DNA from 2 places in the Gottfriedia sp. NPDC057991 genome. Region 1 is predicted to be linked to the other one. Evidence: a T-box and tRNA genes for the amino acid it is inferred to sense, from the RefSeq annotation. Region 1 holds a T-box; the other holds one or more tRNA genes.
The links. The T-box of region 1 lies ahead of ileS (isoleucine--tRNA ligase). A T-box ahead of a tRNA ligase gene usually reads a tRNA of that ligase, here a tRNA-Ile.

Region 1 (9,276 bases):
TCCGCCGAATTGTTCCGTCAATCGGTATGTTTGATTTTTCACCAATTATTGCATTATTTGCTTTAGAATTTGCTGGAATTGGTATTGCAAGTCTTTCTAATTACTTTTAAAGAGAGAATCTAACAGGTTCTCTTTTTTATTAATATTGATAGTTTGATGAAAAAGAGGATTACATCAATGAGTATTTATGATCATTTTCGAAAAGAAGAGCATGTTTTCGTAGACAAGGTTATCAGTTGGAAGGAACAAGCAATTGAACGCTATTCTATTAAGTTGACGGATTTTCTTGATTTAAGAGAACAAATGATATTGCAAACAATTATCGGTAATCAAGGGGAGTGTTTCGTCGCTTTCTTTGGTGGACGTAAAGATTGTGAACGAAAGCGTGCAATTATTTATCCTAGTTTTTATACACCAGTTGAAGAGGACTATTCTTTAGTTGCATTTGACTTAGTTTATGCAACTAAATTTCACACTTTATCACATCGGCAAGTATTAGGAACATTAATGTCTTTGGGAATCACAAGAGGGAAATTTGGTGATATTCTACTTAAAAATGATATGATCCAAGTAATTGTTGCTGATGAAATAGCAAGTTTTGTAGAAAATAACTTAACTTCTGTAGGGAAATCGCCGATTAAATTTAGGAGAATTTCATTTAAAGAATTGATTGAATCAGATGATGTTTGGCAAACTAATAATGGGACTGTATCATCACTAAGATTAGATGTCTTATTGAGTGAATTCTATAATATATCGAGACAAAAAGCTCAAAGCTTAATAAAGGCCGAACACGTTAAAGTAAATCAGCGAGTTATTGATTCTACTTCGTTTTTATGTGAAGAAGGAGATTTATTCTCTGTCAAAGGTTTTGGTAGAGGAATGTTAATGTCAATTGATGGCTTATCAAAAAAAGAAAAATGGCGGATAAACTACGGTGTTAAAAAATAGTCAGAAATTGTAGCAGGAAAAACGTAGAAACTGTCGAAAATTTATTATAACCTATTAATAAAAAACATACATGGAGGTGGCTTAATTGCCTTTAACACCACTTGATATTCATAATAAAGAATTTGGTAAAAGTTTTCGTGGCTATGACGAAGACGATGTTAATGAGTTTTTAGATCAAGTCATTAAAGATTATGAATTAGTTATTCGTGAGAAGAAACAATTAGAAGAACAAATTCTTGATATGAAAGAAAGATTAAAGCATTTTTCTACTATAGAAGAAACTTTAAATAAGTCAATTTTAATTGCGCAAGAAGCTGCTGAAGATGTAAAAGGTAGTGCCCAAAAAGAAGCTAAATTGATCATTAAAGAAGCGGAGAAAAATGCTGATCGTATTATCAATGAAGCTTTAATTAAATCTAGAAAAGTTACAATTGAATTTGAAGAGCTTAAGAAGCAATCCAAAGTTTTCCGAACTCGTTTAAGAATGGCAATTGAAACTCAATTAGAAATGTTAGGACATGAAGATTGGGATCATATTTTAGATGATAAAGAAACAGAAGAAATCGCAAACTAGTCGTATATGCCTTGACGATTTGTAAAGTTTTACATATAATTTATTAGATATTAATAGTAAATCGGTGACAGGGAAGAGTACTTCTATAAAACTAGGTAGCGAGTCAAGGATAGTGTAAGCTTGATATAGAAAATAGAAGGAAAATCACCCTAGAGTTCTTTTCTGAAAATTAGTAAGAAAAGACGTTTCATTCACGTTACGAATGCTAAGTGGACAATGAATTCATGAAATTTATTGTCAATTAGGGTGGTACCACGGGAAACCTTTCTCGTCCCTTTTTTGGGATGAGGAAGGTTTTTTGCGTCTTATACGATTTATTATACATAATAGACAACCCCACTAATAAAAGGCTTGTAAGATGGATACAATGCGTTAATGTGGAAATTAAAAAATGTAAAGTAAGCTGTCTTTGAGTAGTTGGACTTGCCTGAAACGGCTAGCTTTAGATCAATCTTTTAAAATGTTTAAAAATGGAGGAAAGCAAATGGAGTACAAAGATACGTTACTTATGCCAAAAACTGAATTTCCTATGAGAGGAAATTTACCGCAACGTGAGCCACAAATTCAAGAAGAGTGGAACAAAAAAGATATTTATGCAACTGTTCAAAAACATAACGAAGGAAAACCGTCATTTATTTTACACGATGGACCACCTTATGCAAATGGTGACCTTCATATGGGACATGCACTTAATAAAGTATTAAAGGATTTCATTGTTCGTTTTTATAATATGAATGGATACCGTTCTCCTTATGTTCCAGGTTGGGATACTCACGGGTTACCGATTGAACAAGCATTAGCAAATAAAAAAGTAAATCGTAAAGAAATGTCAGTAGCAGAATTCCGTAAACTTTGTGAAGAATATGCTTACGAGCAAGTAGAACGTCAAAAAGAACAATTTAAACGTTTAGGAATTTTAGGTGATTGGGACAGACCATATATCACACTTGAAAAAGAATATGAAGCTGAACAAATTAAAGTATTCGGTAAAATGGCTACTAAGGGATTAATCTATAAAGGTCTAAAACCTGTATATTGGTCTCCATCAAGTGAATCTGCACTTGCTGAAGCGGAAATCGAATACCAAGATAAGCGTTCAGCATCAATCTATGTTGCATTTGCAGTTGAAAATGGGAAAAATGTTCTAAACGGTGGAGAAAAATTCATTATTTGGACGACAACTCCATGGACGATCCCAGCTAACTTAGCTGTATGTTTACATCCTGACTTAAGCTATGATGTAGTATCTGTAAATGGTGACAAGTTCGTGGTTGCTAGTGAGTTAAGGGAAGCTGTAGCAAAAGAATTAGGTTGGGAAGATGCAGTAGTTGAAAAGACTTACAATGGAGCAGAACTTGAAGGAATCATTTGTAAGCATCCTTTATATGATCGCGAGTCAGTCGTTATTTTAGGTGATCATGTAACAACTGACGCTGGAACAGGTTGTGTTCATACTGCACCAGGTCATGGTGAAGATGACTTCCGTGTAGGTCAACAATATGGATTAGAAGTACTTTGTCCAGTAGATGAAAAAGGTGTACTAACGAAAGAAGCTCCTGGATTTGAAGGATTATTCTATGATGAAGCTAATAAAGTAATTACAAAAGCATTAGAAGAAAAAGGTGCTTTATTAAAATTACAATTTATTACACACTCTTATCCACATGACTGGAGAACGAAAAAGCCAATTATCTTCCGAGCAACTGCACAATGGTTTGCTTCAATTGAAGCAATTCGTGAGCAATTAATGCAAGCTGTTCAAGATACTAAGTGGTTCCCAGCTTGGGGTGAAACTCGTCTATTTAACATGGTTCGTGACCGTGGAGATTGGTGTATTTCACGTCAACGTGTATGGGGAGTTCCGATCCCAGTATTCTATGCTGAAGACGGAGAAGCCATTATTACTGAAGAAACGATTGAACATGTTTCGAACTTATTTAAAGAGCATGGTTCAAATATTTGGTTTGAAAAAGAAGCGAAAGAATTATTACCAGAAGGATTTACACATCCTGGTTCACCAAATGGTAACTTCACTAAAGAGAAAGATATCATGGATGTATGGTTTGATAGTGGTTCATCACATCAAGCGGTATTAAACACTCGTGAGGAATTATCTTTCCCTGCTGACATTTACTTAGAAGGTTCTGACCAATACCGTGGTTGGTTTAACTCTTCATTAAGTACAAGCGTTGCTGTAACAGGTCAAGCTCCTTATAAAGCTGTAGTAAGCCATGGTTTCGTTTTAGATGGTGAAGGTCGTAAAATGAGTAAATCAATTGGAAACATCGTCCTACCATCAAAAATTATGAATCAGTATGGTTCAGATATCTTACGTCTATGGGTAGCTTCTGTAGATTATCAATCAGATGTACGTATTTCTGACGCTTTAATGAAACAAGTTGCTGAAGTATACCGTAAAATCCGTAATACGTTCCGTTTCTTACTAGGTAACTTAGATGGATTTAATGCAGAACAAGATGCTTTAAAATATGAAGAGCTACGCGAATTAGATCAATACATGTTAGTTAAGTTAAACAATGTAGTTAAAACTGTTCGTGAATCATACGAGAAATATGAATTTGCAAATGTTTACCACACAATTCAAAACTTCTGTACAACAGAATTAAGTTCTTTCTATTTTGATTTATCAAAAGACGTTTTATATATTGAGCCAAAAACGAATAAAGATCGTTTAGCAATTCAAACAGTATTACATGAATCATTACAAGCACTAACTCGTTTAGTTGCTCCAATCTTACCGCATACAGCTGAAGAAGTTTGGTCACATTTGGCAGGAACTACAGTTGATAGCATTTTCTTAACTGAAATGCCAGCTGTTAAAGATTTCGGCGATACGCAAAGCTTAGAAGCGAAGTGGGAAAAATTCATGGATTTACGTGATGACGTATTAAAAGCACTTGAAGTTGCACGTAATGAAAAAGTAATCGGTAAGTCTCTAACTGCATCAGTGAAAATCTATCCAAATGCAGAAGTAACAGAGTTATTAAACTCTATTAATGAAGACTTCAAACAATTATTAATTGTTTCTCAAGTTGAAATTGCAAATAGCAATGAGCAAGCTCCAGAAACAACTCAAAAATTTGATACATTAAGTATCGAAGTAACTCCTGCGACAGGTGAAACTTGTGAACGATGCTGGGTAGTTACTGAGGAAGTTGGAAAAGATGAAGAGCACCCTACACTTTGCTTACGTTGTGCAAGTGTTGTAAAAGGTTTGTAATCATTAAGTGTTTAAGCAATTAAGAGAAGAGTCGAAAGTTTAAGCTTTCGACTCTTTTTAATTTAGATTTGTTTTAATATTTTTCAAAAATTGTAAAAAGGTATGTATTGGTGTATGTTATGTATACAGTCCTAAAAATAAGATATAAGAGGTTAATACATAATGAATTATGAAAATAATCCAAATTGGGATAAATTAACTGATTTAATGAAGAAGCGAGTGGAATTAAGAGAAAAGGGATATAGCTACCAAGAAATTGCTGACCTGGAGCAGAAAAGTCGTTCAAGTATACAGCAAAGTATCAAGCGTTCATATTACTTGTTAGGAATAAAGGAACCAGATATTAAAGGTATTCTCAAAAAAGAAATTGATAAGTCCGTTCATATTGAAGGAATTAGGAATGAGTTGCTTGAGGAAATGAGAAAACAAGGAATTAGGGAATTTGTGAAAGAGTTTATTAAAAGAGATGATGTAAGAGAAATTCTTAAAGAAGAATATAGAAAAGATTTTGAAGGTGAAAAAGGATGATCATTAGTAAAATCTTCCTTTTTTTATTTTTGGATTGTATGTATGTATGTGTTGATGTATGATGATTCTTGTAAGCGATAACAACAACTAAAAACATACATTGGGGGAATACAATTTGAATAAAAACATCAAAAAAGTAACTCAAACAGTTTTAGGAATTGCAATCGCAATGCCAATGGTTTTAGGATTAGGATCAAATGCAGGAGCAACTTCAGGTGCAGTAACTGCTACTAAAGTAGCTGTAAAAGACAAAGCTAACAATAGAGCTATAACTGTTGGATATCTAGCTAAAAATCAAAAAATTAACTACTCGGGTTACAATAGTACATTTGTAAAAGTTAGCTATAAAGGTAAGACAAGATATATTCTGAAAAAATACGTAAAATATGTACCACCAACTAAACCAGCAACAAAACCAGTAACACCATCAAATCCAACAACACCATCAAACCCATCTACACCAGCTAGCTCAAATGCCTCGATTCAACAACAAATTTTAAATTTAGTAAATATCGAGCGTGGTAAAGGTGGATTAAAGCCATTAACACTATCTAGCTATTTAAACGGAACGGCTCAAGCATGGTCACAAACGATGAGTAATGCGAACAATATGTATCATTCAACATTAAGCTTTAATGGTGGATATAAAGGTGAAAACATCGCTCACGGTCAAACAACTGCAAACGAAGTTATGACTGATTGGATGAATTCAACAGGTCATAGAGCAAATATCATGAGTCCTAATTTTAAACAACTTGGCGTAGGTAAAGTAGGAACTTATTGGACGCAACAATTTACTGATTAATGAATATTGGCCAGAATTAATTGAAATTAAAGCATTATAGTGGATAGAAAAACCCGCAATAGGAAATTGATTCCTAAGCGGGTTTTCTTCGTTTATAGAGTATAGGGCATTCATTAAACAAAATAACACTCACTTTCACAATTATGAATGGTAATATCTTTATCCATTTCCTTTAAAGGAAAAAGTTTCACCTATTATCGACTTCGATTTGAGGGAAAAGTATTTGTACATAAATAAATTGGGAGTGAAGAAGATGAGGAGCAATGAAATTTTCTATATTAAACAAGAGCTCAAACTAATTAAAAATGAATTGCTACATCGTTTATTTTCCGAACCAATAAGTTCTTCTGATATTGAGCAGCATCAATCAATTTTTGAGGGGACAAATAAACATCATATTCTCGTTGAAGACATGCAAAATGATTTATATGATATTGAGATTGCCTTGCAAAAAATTGATCATGGATTATTTGGTTATTGTGAAGTAACTGGGCAAGCTATTCCGATTGAAAAATTAAAAGTGCTTCCAACAGGTCGAACATTAGAGGATTTTAGTTTTGTAAGAAATCATTACTAATACTATTCATTGTATAAACGTTTCCCCTATGCTAAAATTTGATGAGATATCTAATAAGGTAGGGGATAAATGTGGCATATATTATTGCGGTAATTGTCATTTTAATTGATCAACTGACAAAACTTGCAGTTTTAAAGAAGATGTATTTAGGAGAAAATATTGAGATTATTAAAAATATTTTTTACATAACATCACATCGAAATCAAGGTGCGGCTTGGGGAATGCTCCAAGGCAAAATGGGCTTCTTTTATTTAATTACATTAGTCTTTGTGGTAGCAGTGATTTACTTTATTCAAAAGCATGCAAAAGGAGATCGCTTCCTTGGTTTATCTTTAGGGTTAGTCTTAGGTGGTGCGATTGGTAATTTTATTGATCGATTCTTCCGTAAAGAAGTAGTTGATTTTATTCATGTTTATATTTTTAATTATGATTTCCCTGTGTTTAATATCGCAGATTCAGCACTTTGTGTGGGCGTTATTTTATTATTTATTATTACTTTATTGGAAGATAAAAGAGGAGTTAAGAAATGACAGTTTTTGCTTATACAGTTCAAGAGGATCAACATTTAGAAAGAATCGATACGTTTATTGCAACTCAAAATGATGAGTGGTCAAGGTCTCAAGTACAAACATGGTTAAAAGAAGATTTTGTATTAGTGAACGGTGAAAAAATTAAACGTAATTATAAAGTGAAACAGGGCGATGAAATATCAGTTTCAGTACCTGATCCAAAGCCATTAGAAGTAATTGCTGAGAATATTCCACTGGATGTTTATTATGAAGATGCGGATGTTATTGTAGTAAATAAACCACGTGGAATGGTAGTTCATCCTGCATTAGGTCATGAAACGGGTACTTTAGTGAACGCTTTAATGTATCATTGTAAAGATTTATCTGGTATAAATGGTGTATTAAGACCTGGTATAGTACATCGAATCGATAAGGATACTTCAGGTTTATTAATGGTTGCAAAAAATGATGTAGCTCATGAGAAGCTTGCAGACCAATTACGTCAAAAAACCTCTGTACGTAAGTATATTGCGATTGTACATGGGGTAATTCCGCATGAAGAAGGCACAATCGATGCGCCAATAGGCCGAGATAAGACTGATCGTCAAAGTATGACGGTTACTGAAGATAATAGTAAAGAAGCAGTAACTCATTTTAGAGTTTTAGACCGTTTTGATGAGTTTACTTTAGTTGAATGTCAGCTTGAAACAGGCCGTACTCACCAAATTCGTGTCCATATGAAATACATTGGATACCCGTTAGCTGGTGATCCTAAGTATGGACCTCGCAAAACATTAGATATTGATGGTCAAGCTCTACATGCAGCTGTTTTAGGATTTAAACATCCAAGAACAAATGAGTATTTAGAGTTATCATCACCTATACCAAAAGTACTAGAAAATATTATTGAACAATTACAAAGATAACTGTTGACAATGATCGTGACATAGGTCATAATGAGGACAGTTGAATGAACCTTTAACACAACCCCGTGAGGTTGAGAAGGAAGCGGAAAAAGAAAAAGGGATAATTGTATCCTTTTGCGCAACCCTCTTGTCCATCGGGCAAGAGGGTTTTTTGCTTCTACACTATAAAAGTAGGAGGTAAGGTAAATGACTGAAAAAGCAATCATCTTAGACGAACTAGCGATCAGACGTGGTTTAACAAGAATTGCACATGAAATGTTAGAAAATAACAAAGGTATTGAAAATGTTGTTTTAGTTGGTATTAAAACAAGAGGTGTTTATCTGGCAAAGCGTATTGCAGAAAGAATTAAACAGATTGAAGGTAAAGATGTAATCATGGGTGATTTAGATATTACTCTTTATCGAGATGATTTATCGACAAAAACAGAAAACAAAGAACCTTTAGTGAAGGGTTCAAATGTTCCTGTTGACCTAACAAACAAAAAAGTCATTTTAGTTGATGATGTGCTTTACACAGGTAGAACAGTTCGTGCCGCAATGGACGCTGTTATGGACCTAGGTAGACCGGCACAAATACAATTAGCAGTTTTAGTAGATCGAGGACATCGTGAGCTTCCAGTAAGAGCAGATTACGTTGGTAAAAATATACCAACATCGAGTAATGAAAAAGTAGTCGTAGCATTAAAGGAAACAGATGACCACGATAAAGTAAGTATATTTGAAAAATAGAAGTCCCTTTTAAATATGGTCCAGAGAGGCTAACAAAGGGTCTAGTTAGTTGCTGCCTTCTTAAGCAACGCACTTGGACTCTTTGTGTATAACCACAAAGAGTTTTTTTATTGGGAAAAATGGAGGAAACAACATGATGAAACAAAAACCTGTCCTTGAGATAAACGAAAAACCGAATTTAGGTCAATGGATTTTCCTAAGTTTACAACATTTATTCGCAATGTTTGGTTCGACAGTATTAGCTCCAATCTTAATCGGCATAAACCCTTCAATCGCACTAATTTCAAGTGGGATTGGAACAATCGTGTTCATATTAATCACAAGAGGTAAAGTACCATCTTATCTTGGATCATCATTCGCTTTCATTGCTCCGATGATCTACGCGAAAACAAATTTAGAACCTGGTGCAGCGTTCGTAGGAGTTTTCATCACAGGT
Region 2 (9,276 bases), on a different contig from region 1:
GGGGTTGACCCCGTGCCGGTTCGAGTCCGGCCCTCGGTACCATTTTTATAATATGCGCCCGTAGCTCAATTGGATAGAGCGTTTGACTACGGATCAAAAGGTTATGGGTTCGAGTCCTTTCGGGCGCGCCATATTGTTTCACCTGTAATTCTGAACGGGAAGTGGCTCAGCTTGGTAGAGCACCTGGTTTGGGACCAGGGGGTCGCAGGTTCAAATCCTGTCTTCCCGACCATTTAAAACATGGGGCCTTAGCTCAGCTGGGAGAGCGCCTGCCTTGCACGCAGGAGGTCAGCGGTTCGATCCCGCTAGGCTCCACTTAAAGAACTTAAATTAATTTATTATGGCGGTGTAGCTCAGCTGGCTAGAGCGTACGGTTCATACCCGTGAGGTCGTGGGTTCGACTCCCTCCGCCGCTACTTATTTAAGGACCTTTAGCTCAGCTGGTTAGAGCAGACGGCTCATAACCGTCCGGTCGTAGGTTCGAGTCCTACAAGGTCCACCACTTATAATGGAGTAATACCCAAGTCTGGCTGAAGGGATCGGTCTTGAAAACCGACAGGGGTGTAACAGCCCGCGGGGGTTCGAATCCCTCTTACTCCTCCATTTTTATTAAATTTCATACTAATGGAACTAACTTAGTTAGTATCTACATTATCGTGGGGTGGAGCACGAACGAATATGCTTCGAAGAAATTACTTCAGCATACCAATCGAGCTGCTACTTGCATAATCATCCTGAGATTGGGATGGTCTTAACGAAATAACTTTCATGGAACTATATTAAATAGTATCCACATTATCGCGGGGTGGAGCAGTCTGGTAGCTCGTCGGGCTCATAACCCGAAGGTCGCAGGTTCAAATCCTGTCCCCGCAACCAAATGGTCCCGTGGTGTAGCGGTTAACATGCCTGCCTGTCACGCAGGAGATCGCCGGTTCGATCCCGGTCGGGACCGCCATTTAAGTTGGCTCGGTAGCTCAGTCGGTAGAGCAGAGGACTGAAAATCCTCGTGTCGGCGGTTCGATTCCGTCCCGAGCCACCATCTTAAATACAAAAAATGATTATGATAATAAGCCGACTTAGCTCAATTGGTAGAGCACGAACGAATAAGCTTCGTAGCGAAACATCAGCGTACTTGTCGAAAAACACCTTGAATTATCTATATGAGACAAGGACGACTTTATGAAGATTACTACACAAAACCTAAGTTTGAGTGGGATATATGTTATATAAGTAACTATACAAAGTGATTTAATTAATAATAAGCCGACTTAGCTCAATTGGTAGAGCAACTGACTTGTAATCAGTAGGTTGGGGGTTCAAGTCCTCTAGTCGGCACTCTTTATGGCGGTCGTGGCGAAGTGGTTAACGCATCGGATTGTGGTTCCGACACTCGTGGGTTCGATTCCCATCGGTCGCCCCATATTTTGCGGGTGTAGTTTAATGGTAAAATAGAAGCCTTCCAAGCTTCGGTCGTGGGTTCGATTCCCATCACCCGCTTTTTATAAAATTTAATGGGCCTATAGCTCAGCTGGTTAGAGCGCACGCCTGATAAGCGTGAGGTCGATGGTTCGAGTCCATTTAGGCCCACCATTAATTTTATAATTAGTTTTTCCGCAGTAGCTCAGTGGTAGAGCACTCGGCTGTTAACCGAGTGGTCGTAGGTTCGAATCCTACCTGCGGAGCCATATGATAGAGAAGTACCCAAGTGGCTCAAGGGGCGCCCCTGCTAAGGGTGTAGATCGGGTAACCGGTGCGAGGGTTCGAATCCCTTCTTCTCTGCCATATTTTTTTTGGCCCGTTGGTCAAGCGGTTAAGACACCGCCCTTTCACGGCGGTAACACGGGTTCGAGTCCCGTACGGGTCATATCTAAAGCTCAGTTATTTGTGATAACACAGGTAACTGAGTTTTTTATTTGTCTTTTTTAGGATTTTAGTGAACGATATTTAGCTCAATACGGCTTTCTTCATTATATTAGAGTGTTCTCGTTCGTTTTAAGATGACAGGGAGTTACGTTGGGTCATTCTTTATCATTTTTTGATATGCTTTAATTTCATCATCTGAAAAGATATTAGTTGCTAAGCGTTTCACTCAACTCAAGTATTCTTTGAATTCGTTAAATTCATATCCTTGTCCTCTCTCCATTGTCTCGCTCTTCCCCTTACCCATTAATCTTTATTCGGATCACATATTCTTCATTTTCAATACTAATATCCTTTTCACTCATTTTAAATCCAAACATCAAGAGTTGGTCTATTAACTATTATCCTTCTTCCATAGAAATTAGAAAGCAAGAAATTGAAAGCAAGCGCATTATCTTAGTGTTAAAATGTGAATAGCTAAAGATGAGGTGATTAAATGAACGGATTAAATAATGAGGTCATGTGGAATGCAGTTGAATCATGCAATGAAAACTATGATGGAGTGTTTATTTATGCAGTTAAGTCTACTGGGATCTGTTGTAAACCCTCGTGTAAGTCAAGAATCCCATTAAAAGAAAATGTATCATATTATCCGTCATTTTCTTTGGCAATTAACGATGGATACCGTCCATGTAAAAGGTGTCGCCCTGATTTACTTTACTCAAATGAAGAGGATATTATTTTATCAGCTAAACATTTTATTGAAAAAGAATATCGAAATAGCTTAACATTGGATCGGTTAGCAATTGAAGTTGGAGTAAGTAAATTTCATTTGCAAAGATTATTTAAAAAATCCACTGGTTTATCACCGTTAGAATACGCAACTAAGTTAAGAATGATAGAAGCTTTAGGATTGTTACGAGATACTGAGAAAACGATAACTGAAATAGCGCATAAACTTGGCTTTAAAAGCTCGGCACATTTTTCAAGCATGTTTCGTCATCGTTTTAATTACACTCCAACTACATTCAGAAAGGGGTTAAATAAATGAAATTAAAAGATGGAATAGCTTTATTGAGCCTAGCTGCATTATGGGGAGCTTCATTTTTATTTATTCGAATAGCTTCACCAGTTTTTGGACCAATTTTAACAATACAAGGAAGAGTTACAATTGCTGCTTTTGCCCTGGTACTATATTTGGTTATTACTAAAAAATCATTAAACTTTAAAAAGAGATGGAGACAATATTTAATAATAGGGGCATTAAATGCAGCAATTCCATTTACATTAATTGCTACATCAGCATTGCATCTGACAGCCTCAATGTCATCCATTCTAAACTCTTTGACGCCACTATTTACTGCGCTTGTTGTCTTTTTATGGACGAAAGAAAAGTTGAGTATGCGAAAGTGGACTGGAATAATAGTGGGAGTAATAGGAGTGATCTTGTTAGTAGGATGGAGTTCAATTCCGTTTACTTATGATGTTAAAATAGCAATTGGACTTGCAGTTTTGTCGACTATTTCATATGGACTTGCAGGTGTTTATGCAAAGAAAGCATTTATTGGGGTGCCACCACTTTCACTTGCAGCTGGTCAACAAATTGGTGCTGCAATTTTACTTTTACCTTTTACATTTCTAAATTTCACTGCATTTACAGATAAAGTATCGGGAGTTGCGATATTAGCAGTTCTAGGATTAGCATTATTATGTACTGCTATAGCCTATTTATTGTATTTTTATCTTATCGAAAGTGTTGGACCTACCAAAACATTAAGTGTTACTTTTTTAATACCTGTGTTTGGAATGATCTGGGGAGTTCTTATTTTGAAAGAACATATTACATTAGGAATGTTGTTTGGTTTTCTAGTCATTTTATGTGGTGTATTTCTAATTTCAGATATTCGTTTACGTGTAGTATCATCAAGTAAGCGAATGCACGTTTAATAGGTTTTTAAATAATAAGACAAAAAAGGATTTTCGTAAAAACGAAGATCCTTTTTACTATATTACGATTGTTGTTTTATTGAGCTAAAAAAAGGTGTCTAAACATAGGAGGTAGCACATCTAGGAAAATAATGATATTGACACGAGATTTAGTAACTTTGAAGTGAAGCTATTTACATGGATCTCAATAATTTTATTGCATTGCCTAAAACGAATGTTAGTTAATTTAATTCCACTATTTTGATCAACATGTATTTTTGCTTGGTCTTCCATATAACCGCATAAGTTGAATTTTAGTTTAGATATTATTTTTAATTTTGCACCTGAATTTCCAAATAATTTGTTAGTGATTTCTAAATATTTTTCAAAAAAAACTCTCCCTCTTAATCCGACAATCTTCGACAAATCTTTTTAAATATAAAGTTTATATGAGATAAAAGTGTGAAATATGAATGAAATTTTATGAAAAATCAAATTTTTACAAATTGTTACAAGGGAATTCCGAAACGCAATGTATAAAAATACATAAATATTCGTTCGACAAATTCGACATTTTTACGACAAATGCAATAATGACAACGGTTTCATGAATGGTTATTCATTTTGCGAAAAAATTTTTTGAATTTTTTTTGCATAAAAACAAGGTGAATATATATATTTGTAGAATATTAAGAGATAGAAGAATTTAAGAGATTGTAATGAGGTGAGGATGTTGCTTTTGACACGGCCAACTGAGTTTGATGTACATTTATTCCATGAGGGAAGTTTATTCCATAGCCATGAATGTTTTGGGGCACATGTAGTAAAAAAAGGGGATAAAGTTGGAACTATTTTTACAGTGTGGGCTCCACATGCGCAAGGTGTCTCAGTTGTTGGGGACTTTAATAATTGGAATGGTTCTGATCATAAAATGGAAAAGTTGAACGATCAAGGGATTTGGACGATATATATCCCCGAAATTGGTCATGGGACGATATACAAATATGAAATTTCAACCAAACAGGGTGATGTTTTATTAAAAAGTGATCCTTTTGCTTTCTATAGTGAACTACGACCAAGTACAGCTTCGATCGTTTATGATCTTTCGGGCTATAAATGGAAAGATGCAAAATATCGTAAGCAGAAATTTAAAAAGTCTGTATATGAAGAACCAGTTTTGATTTATGAAGTACATTTAGGTTCTTGGAAAAAGAAGAAAAACGGTGACTTCTACACTTATGCAGAACTAGCGACAGAACTAATTCCATATGTAAAAGATCATGGTTTTACACATATTGAAATATTACCATTAGTCGAACATCCATATGATCGTTCTTGGGGGTATCAAGGAGTAGGTTATTTTTCTTCTACTAGTCGATATGGAAATCCCCATGAGCTAATGAGCTTTATTGACGAATGCCACCAGCAAGGATTAGGAGTCATTATGGATTGGGTGCCTGGTCATTTTTGTAAGGATTCTCACGGATTATACATGTTTGATGGTGAACCTACATATGAATATGAAGGTTATGATGCTAGAGAAAATGAAGTATGGGGAACAGCGAATTTTGATTTATCAAAACCAGAAGTAAAATCATTTCTTATTTCAAACGCCTTATATTGGATGGAATATTTTCATATTGATGGTTTCAGAGTAGACGCTGTTGCAAATATATTATATTGGAAAAATAGAAATGAAGAGAATCCTTTTGCAACTCACTTTTTAAGAAGATTAAATGAAGCGGTATTTGAACACGATCCACAAGTATTAATGATTGCAGAAGATTCTACTGATTGGCCATTAGTTACTGCACCTACATACGAAGGTGGATTAGGTTTTAATTTTAAGTGGAATATGGGTTGGATGAATGATGTTTTGACTTATATGGAGACTCACCCAACGGAAAGAAAGCATCATCATAATCAGATGACTTTCTCGTTTTTATATGCCTTCTCAGAAAATTTTGTTTTACCTTTTTCACATGATGAAGTAGTACATGGTAAGAAATCTTTGCTAAATAAAATGCCAGGTACATACGAAGAAAAGTTTGCTCAATTAAGGGTACTATTTGGTTATTATTTATCTCATCCAGGTAAGAAGCTCTTATTTATGGGAAGTGAATTTGGGCAATTTGATGAGTGGAAGGATTTAGAGCAAGTTGATTGGATCATTAAAGATTATGAATATCATTCCAAGATGAACAAATATTTCAAAGAGTTATTATCGATTTATAAAAAAAATAAATCACTTTATGAAGTTGATAATCATTGGGATGGATTTTCATGGATTGATGCAAATAATGCAGATCAAAGTGTATTTTCATTTATCCGAAAAGGAAAAAACAAAGACGATTATGTCATCGTAATCTGTAATTTTAGAGAAATTTCTTATGACACATATCGAATTGGAGTACCTGCAAAGCATCGATATAAAGAATTGCTTTCAAGTGACTATGTACAATTTGGTGGCGATAGTAAAATAAATCGTTCTGCCATTGAATCAGAAGAAATACCATTTCATGGTTTACCATACAGTATTGAAATAGCATTACCTGCCTTTAGTTTTACAATCATTCGTCCAGTTAAAATGCGAAAGGGGATTAGCAGCAATGGTTCAGAAAAAATGCGTAGCAATGTTACTAGCAGGGGGAAAAGGGAGTAGATTAAGTTCTTTAACAAAAGAACTAGCAAAACCAGCCGTGGCTTTCGGAGGTAAATATCGAATAATAGATTTTACTTTAAGTAATTGCACAAATTCAGGTATTGATACTGTTGGGGTGCTAACCCAATATCAACCACTAGTACTAAACTCATATATTGGTATTGGAAGTGCATGGGATTTAGATCGCTTAAATGGTGGAGTAACTGTTTTACCACCATATTCAGAAGCATCTGGCGTTAAATGGTATACAGGTACTGCAAGTGCAATTTATCAAAATTTAAATTATATAAAGCAATATCAGCCTGAATATGTGTTAATTCTTTCAGGTGACCATATTTATAAGATGGATTATAGTAAAATGTTAGACTATCACGTTGAAAAAGAGGCAGATGTATCTATTTCAGTTATCGAAGTTCCGATTGATGAAGCTAGCCGTTTCGGAATTATGAATACAAATGATGAAATGGATATTATAGAATTTGAAGAAAAGCCTCAATATCCAAAGAGTAATTTAGCATCAATGGGAATTTATATTTTTAAATGGAATGTTTTAAAAGAGTTTTTAGAGATGGATGATCGCAATCCAGAATCAAGTAATGACTTTGGTAAAGACGTTATTCCACTTTTATTAGAAGAAAAGAAAAAAGTAGTTGCTTACCCTTTCAAAGGTTATTGGAAAGATGTTGGTACAGTTAAAAGCTTATGGGAAGCTAATATGGATTTGTTAAATGAAGATAGTGAACTAAATATATATGATCGTGATTGGCGCATCTATTCAGTTAATCCGAATCAACCACCACAATATATTGCACCTACGGCAATCGTTGAAGACTCTCTAATTAATGAGGGGTGTGTTGTTGAAGGGTTTATATCGCATTCTGTATTATTCCAAGGAGTAACAATCGGAGAAGGCAGTATGATTAAAGATTCTGTCGTTATGCCAGGTTGTGTTATTGGAAAAGATGTTCGAATTGAAAGTGCAGTAGTAGCGCCTGGTATGGTTATTCCTGATGGAAGTCTTCTGGGTCCAGTGAAAGATTATGAAGAGGTAATTCTAGTTACAAGCGAAGAATAAGAGGTGGCTCATTCCTCAAATAGAAAAATAGATTGAGAGGGTTATTTGATGAAACATACTATGCTAGGAATAATTGAGGCGTCAACACATTTTGAATCTTTAAAGCCGTTAACACAGCATCGACCATTGGCAACACTTCCTTATGCAGGTCGATATCGTTTAATCGATTTTATGTTAAGTAATATGGTGAACTCAGGTATTACGAGTGTCGCTGTATTTCCTGATCAACCTTATCGATCAATTATTGATCACTTAGGCTCTGGTAAACATTGGGACTTAAATCGTAAAAAGGATGGACTATTTATTTTTACGCCTGAGCCAACTGATGGCGCTTTTGGTACATTCGATTTTATTGAAAAGCATATTCAGTTTTTACAACGTTCTACTCAAAAGTATGTAGTAGTAGCAAATACTTATACGATTTGTTCAGTTGATTTTCGACCAGTTTTAAAGAGACATATCGAAACAAATGCACAAATTACTGAGTTAAAGCAATTCGGTAAATCTTTAAATATCTATATCCTTGAAAAAGAGTTATTGTTAAAGCTTTTTGAAAACTTCCACGAAAAAGGCTATGAAACAATTATGGACGTTGTACGCGATCAAAATAATGAGGTTGAACTAAGTGCGTATGAAATACCTCAACAAGTTTCAATCATTCAAACAATTGAGGATTATTTCGAGCAAAGTATGAAATTATTAAATCCTGAGATATGGAATCAATTATTCTTAAAATCTTATCCTGTCTTTACTAAGGTTAAAGATGAGCCACCAACAAAATATTCAAAAGAAGCAATTGTAAAAAATTCAATTGTAGCTAATGGATGTGAAATTGAGGGAACAGTTGAAAATAGTATTATTTCAAGAGCTGTGAAAATTGGAAAAAATACGATTATTCGCAATTGTGTTGTTATGCAAAAATCAATCATTGGAGATAATTGTATATTAGATGGCGTTATATTAGATAAAGATGTTCGAATTGAAGATGGTGTTGAAATAAAAGGAAGCTTAAGTGAGCCAGTAGTGCTTCAAAAAGGTTCAGTCCAAGGAGCGTTGATTCAGTGGTAAATGTTTTATATATTGTTTCAGAATGTGTACCATTTGTTAAATCGGGAGGGCTTGCAGATGTTGCAGGCGCTCTCCCTAAGTATTTAAATAAACTAAATATGAATGTAAGAGTAATGCTTCCATTCTACTCGTTAATTCCCGCTAAATTTAGAGAAGAAGCTAAGCTAGTAAAAGAGCTTTCTATAAATCTAGGATGGAGAAAACAGTATTGTGGTTTATTTGAATTGAAAGTAGAAGGTACAACCTATTATTTTATTGATAACGAATACTATTTCAATCGAGATAAGTTGTATGGTCATTTTGATGATGGGGAGCGTTTTGCATTCTTTTCTCTAGCTGCAATCGAATGTATTAAAGAATTAGACTTTAAACCTGATGTAATTCACTGTCATGACTGGCATACAGCAATGATCCCATTTTTCATGAAAGAGTATGGTGCATTAAAAGATATTAATCCAAAAATGAAATCTGTTTTTACAATCCATAACCTTCAATTCCAAGGCGTATTTTCAAAAGAAGTAATGGACGATATGTTAGGGATTGATGAACAATATTTTCGCGATGACTATTTGAAATTTTACGATTGTATCAACTTTATGAAAGCTGGAATCATTTCAAGCGATTTCGTAACAACTGTTAGTCCAACATATAAAGAAGAAATTAAGCATGAATTTTTTGGAGAGCA

Region 2: it encodes a tRNA-Ile, which carries the amino acid that the T-box ahead of ileS (isoleucine--tRNA ligase) is inferred to sense. The anticodon was not compared.

The regions. Positions count from the first base shown of each region.
Region 1 covers NZ_JBHVQN010000002.1:659,690-668,965, forward strand. The annotation lists gene ACFVR2_RS10655 (YggT family protein) at 1-110, shown strand, start outside; gene ACFVR2_RS10660 (YlmH family RNA-binding protein) at 178-951, shown strand; gene ACFVR2_RS10665 (DivIVA domain-containing protein) at 1,037-1,525, shown strand; T-box leader at 1,581-1,804, shown strand; gene ileS (isoleucine--tRNA ligase) at 2,010-4,766, shown strand; gene ACFVR2_RS10675 (hypothetical protein) at 4,929-5,294, shown strand; gene ACFVR2_RS10680 (CAP domain-containing protein) at 5,410-6,099, shown strand; gene ACFVR2_RS10685 (TraR/DksA family transcriptional regulator) at 6,353-6,676, shown strand; gene lspA (signal peptidase II) at 6,748-7,206, shown strand; gene ACFVR2_RS10695 (RluA family pseudouridine synthase) at 7,203-8,111, shown strand; gene pyrR (bifunctional pyr operon transcriptional regulator/uracil phosphoribosyltransferase PyrR) at 8,298-8,840, shown strand; gene ACFVR2_RS10705 (solute carrier family 23 protein) at 8,977-9,276, shown strand, end outside.
Region 2 covers NZ_JBHVQN010000007.1:266,664-275,939, reverse strand. The annotation lists tRNA gene ACFVR2_RS22160 (tRNA-Leu) at 1-42, shown strand, start outside; tRNA gene ACFVR2_RS22155 (tRNA-Arg) at 55-131, shown strand; tRNA gene ACFVR2_RS22150 (tRNA-Pro) at 156-232, shown strand; tRNA gene ACFVR2_RS22145 (tRNA-Ala) at 243-315, shown strand; tRNA gene ACFVR2_RS22140 (tRNA-Met) at 343-416, shown strand; tRNA gene ACFVR2_RS22135 (tRNA-Ile) at 426-502, shown strand; tRNA gene ACFVR2_RS22130 (tRNA-Ser) at 511-603, shown strand; tRNA gene ACFVR2_RS22125 (tRNA-Met) at 800-876, shown strand; tRNA gene ACFVR2_RS22120 (tRNA-Asp) at 880-955, shown strand; tRNA gene ACFVR2_RS22115 (tRNA-Phe) at 964-1,039, shown strand; tRNA gene ACFVR2_RS22110 (tRNA-Thr) at 1,263-1,335, shown strand; tRNA gene ACFVR2_RS22105 (tRNA-His) at 1,345-1,420, shown strand; tRNA gene ACFVR2_RS22100 (tRNA-Gly) at 1,427-1,497, shown strand; tRNA gene ACFVR2_RS22095 (tRNA-Ile) at 1,514-1,590, shown strand; tRNA gene ACFVR2_RS22090 (tRNA-Asn) at 1,611-1,685, shown strand; tRNA gene ACFVR2_RS22085 (tRNA-Ser) at 1,692-1,782, shown strand; tRNA gene ACFVR2_RS22080 (tRNA-Glu) at 1,793-1,864, shown strand; gene ACFVR2_RS22075 (bifunctional transcriptional activator/DNA repair enzyme AdaA) at 2,357-2,911, shown strand; gene ACFVR2_RS22070 (DMT family transporter) at 2,908-3,807, shown strand; gene glgB (1,4-alpha-glucan branching protein GlgB) at 4,517-6,448, shown strand; gene ACFVR2_RS22060 (glucose-1-phosphate adenylyltransferase) at 6,396-7,523, shown strand; gene ACFVR2_RS22055 (GlgC family sugar phosphate nucleotidyltransferase) at 7,572-8,591, shown strand; gene glgA (glycogen synthase GlgA) at 8,585-9,276, shown strand, end outside.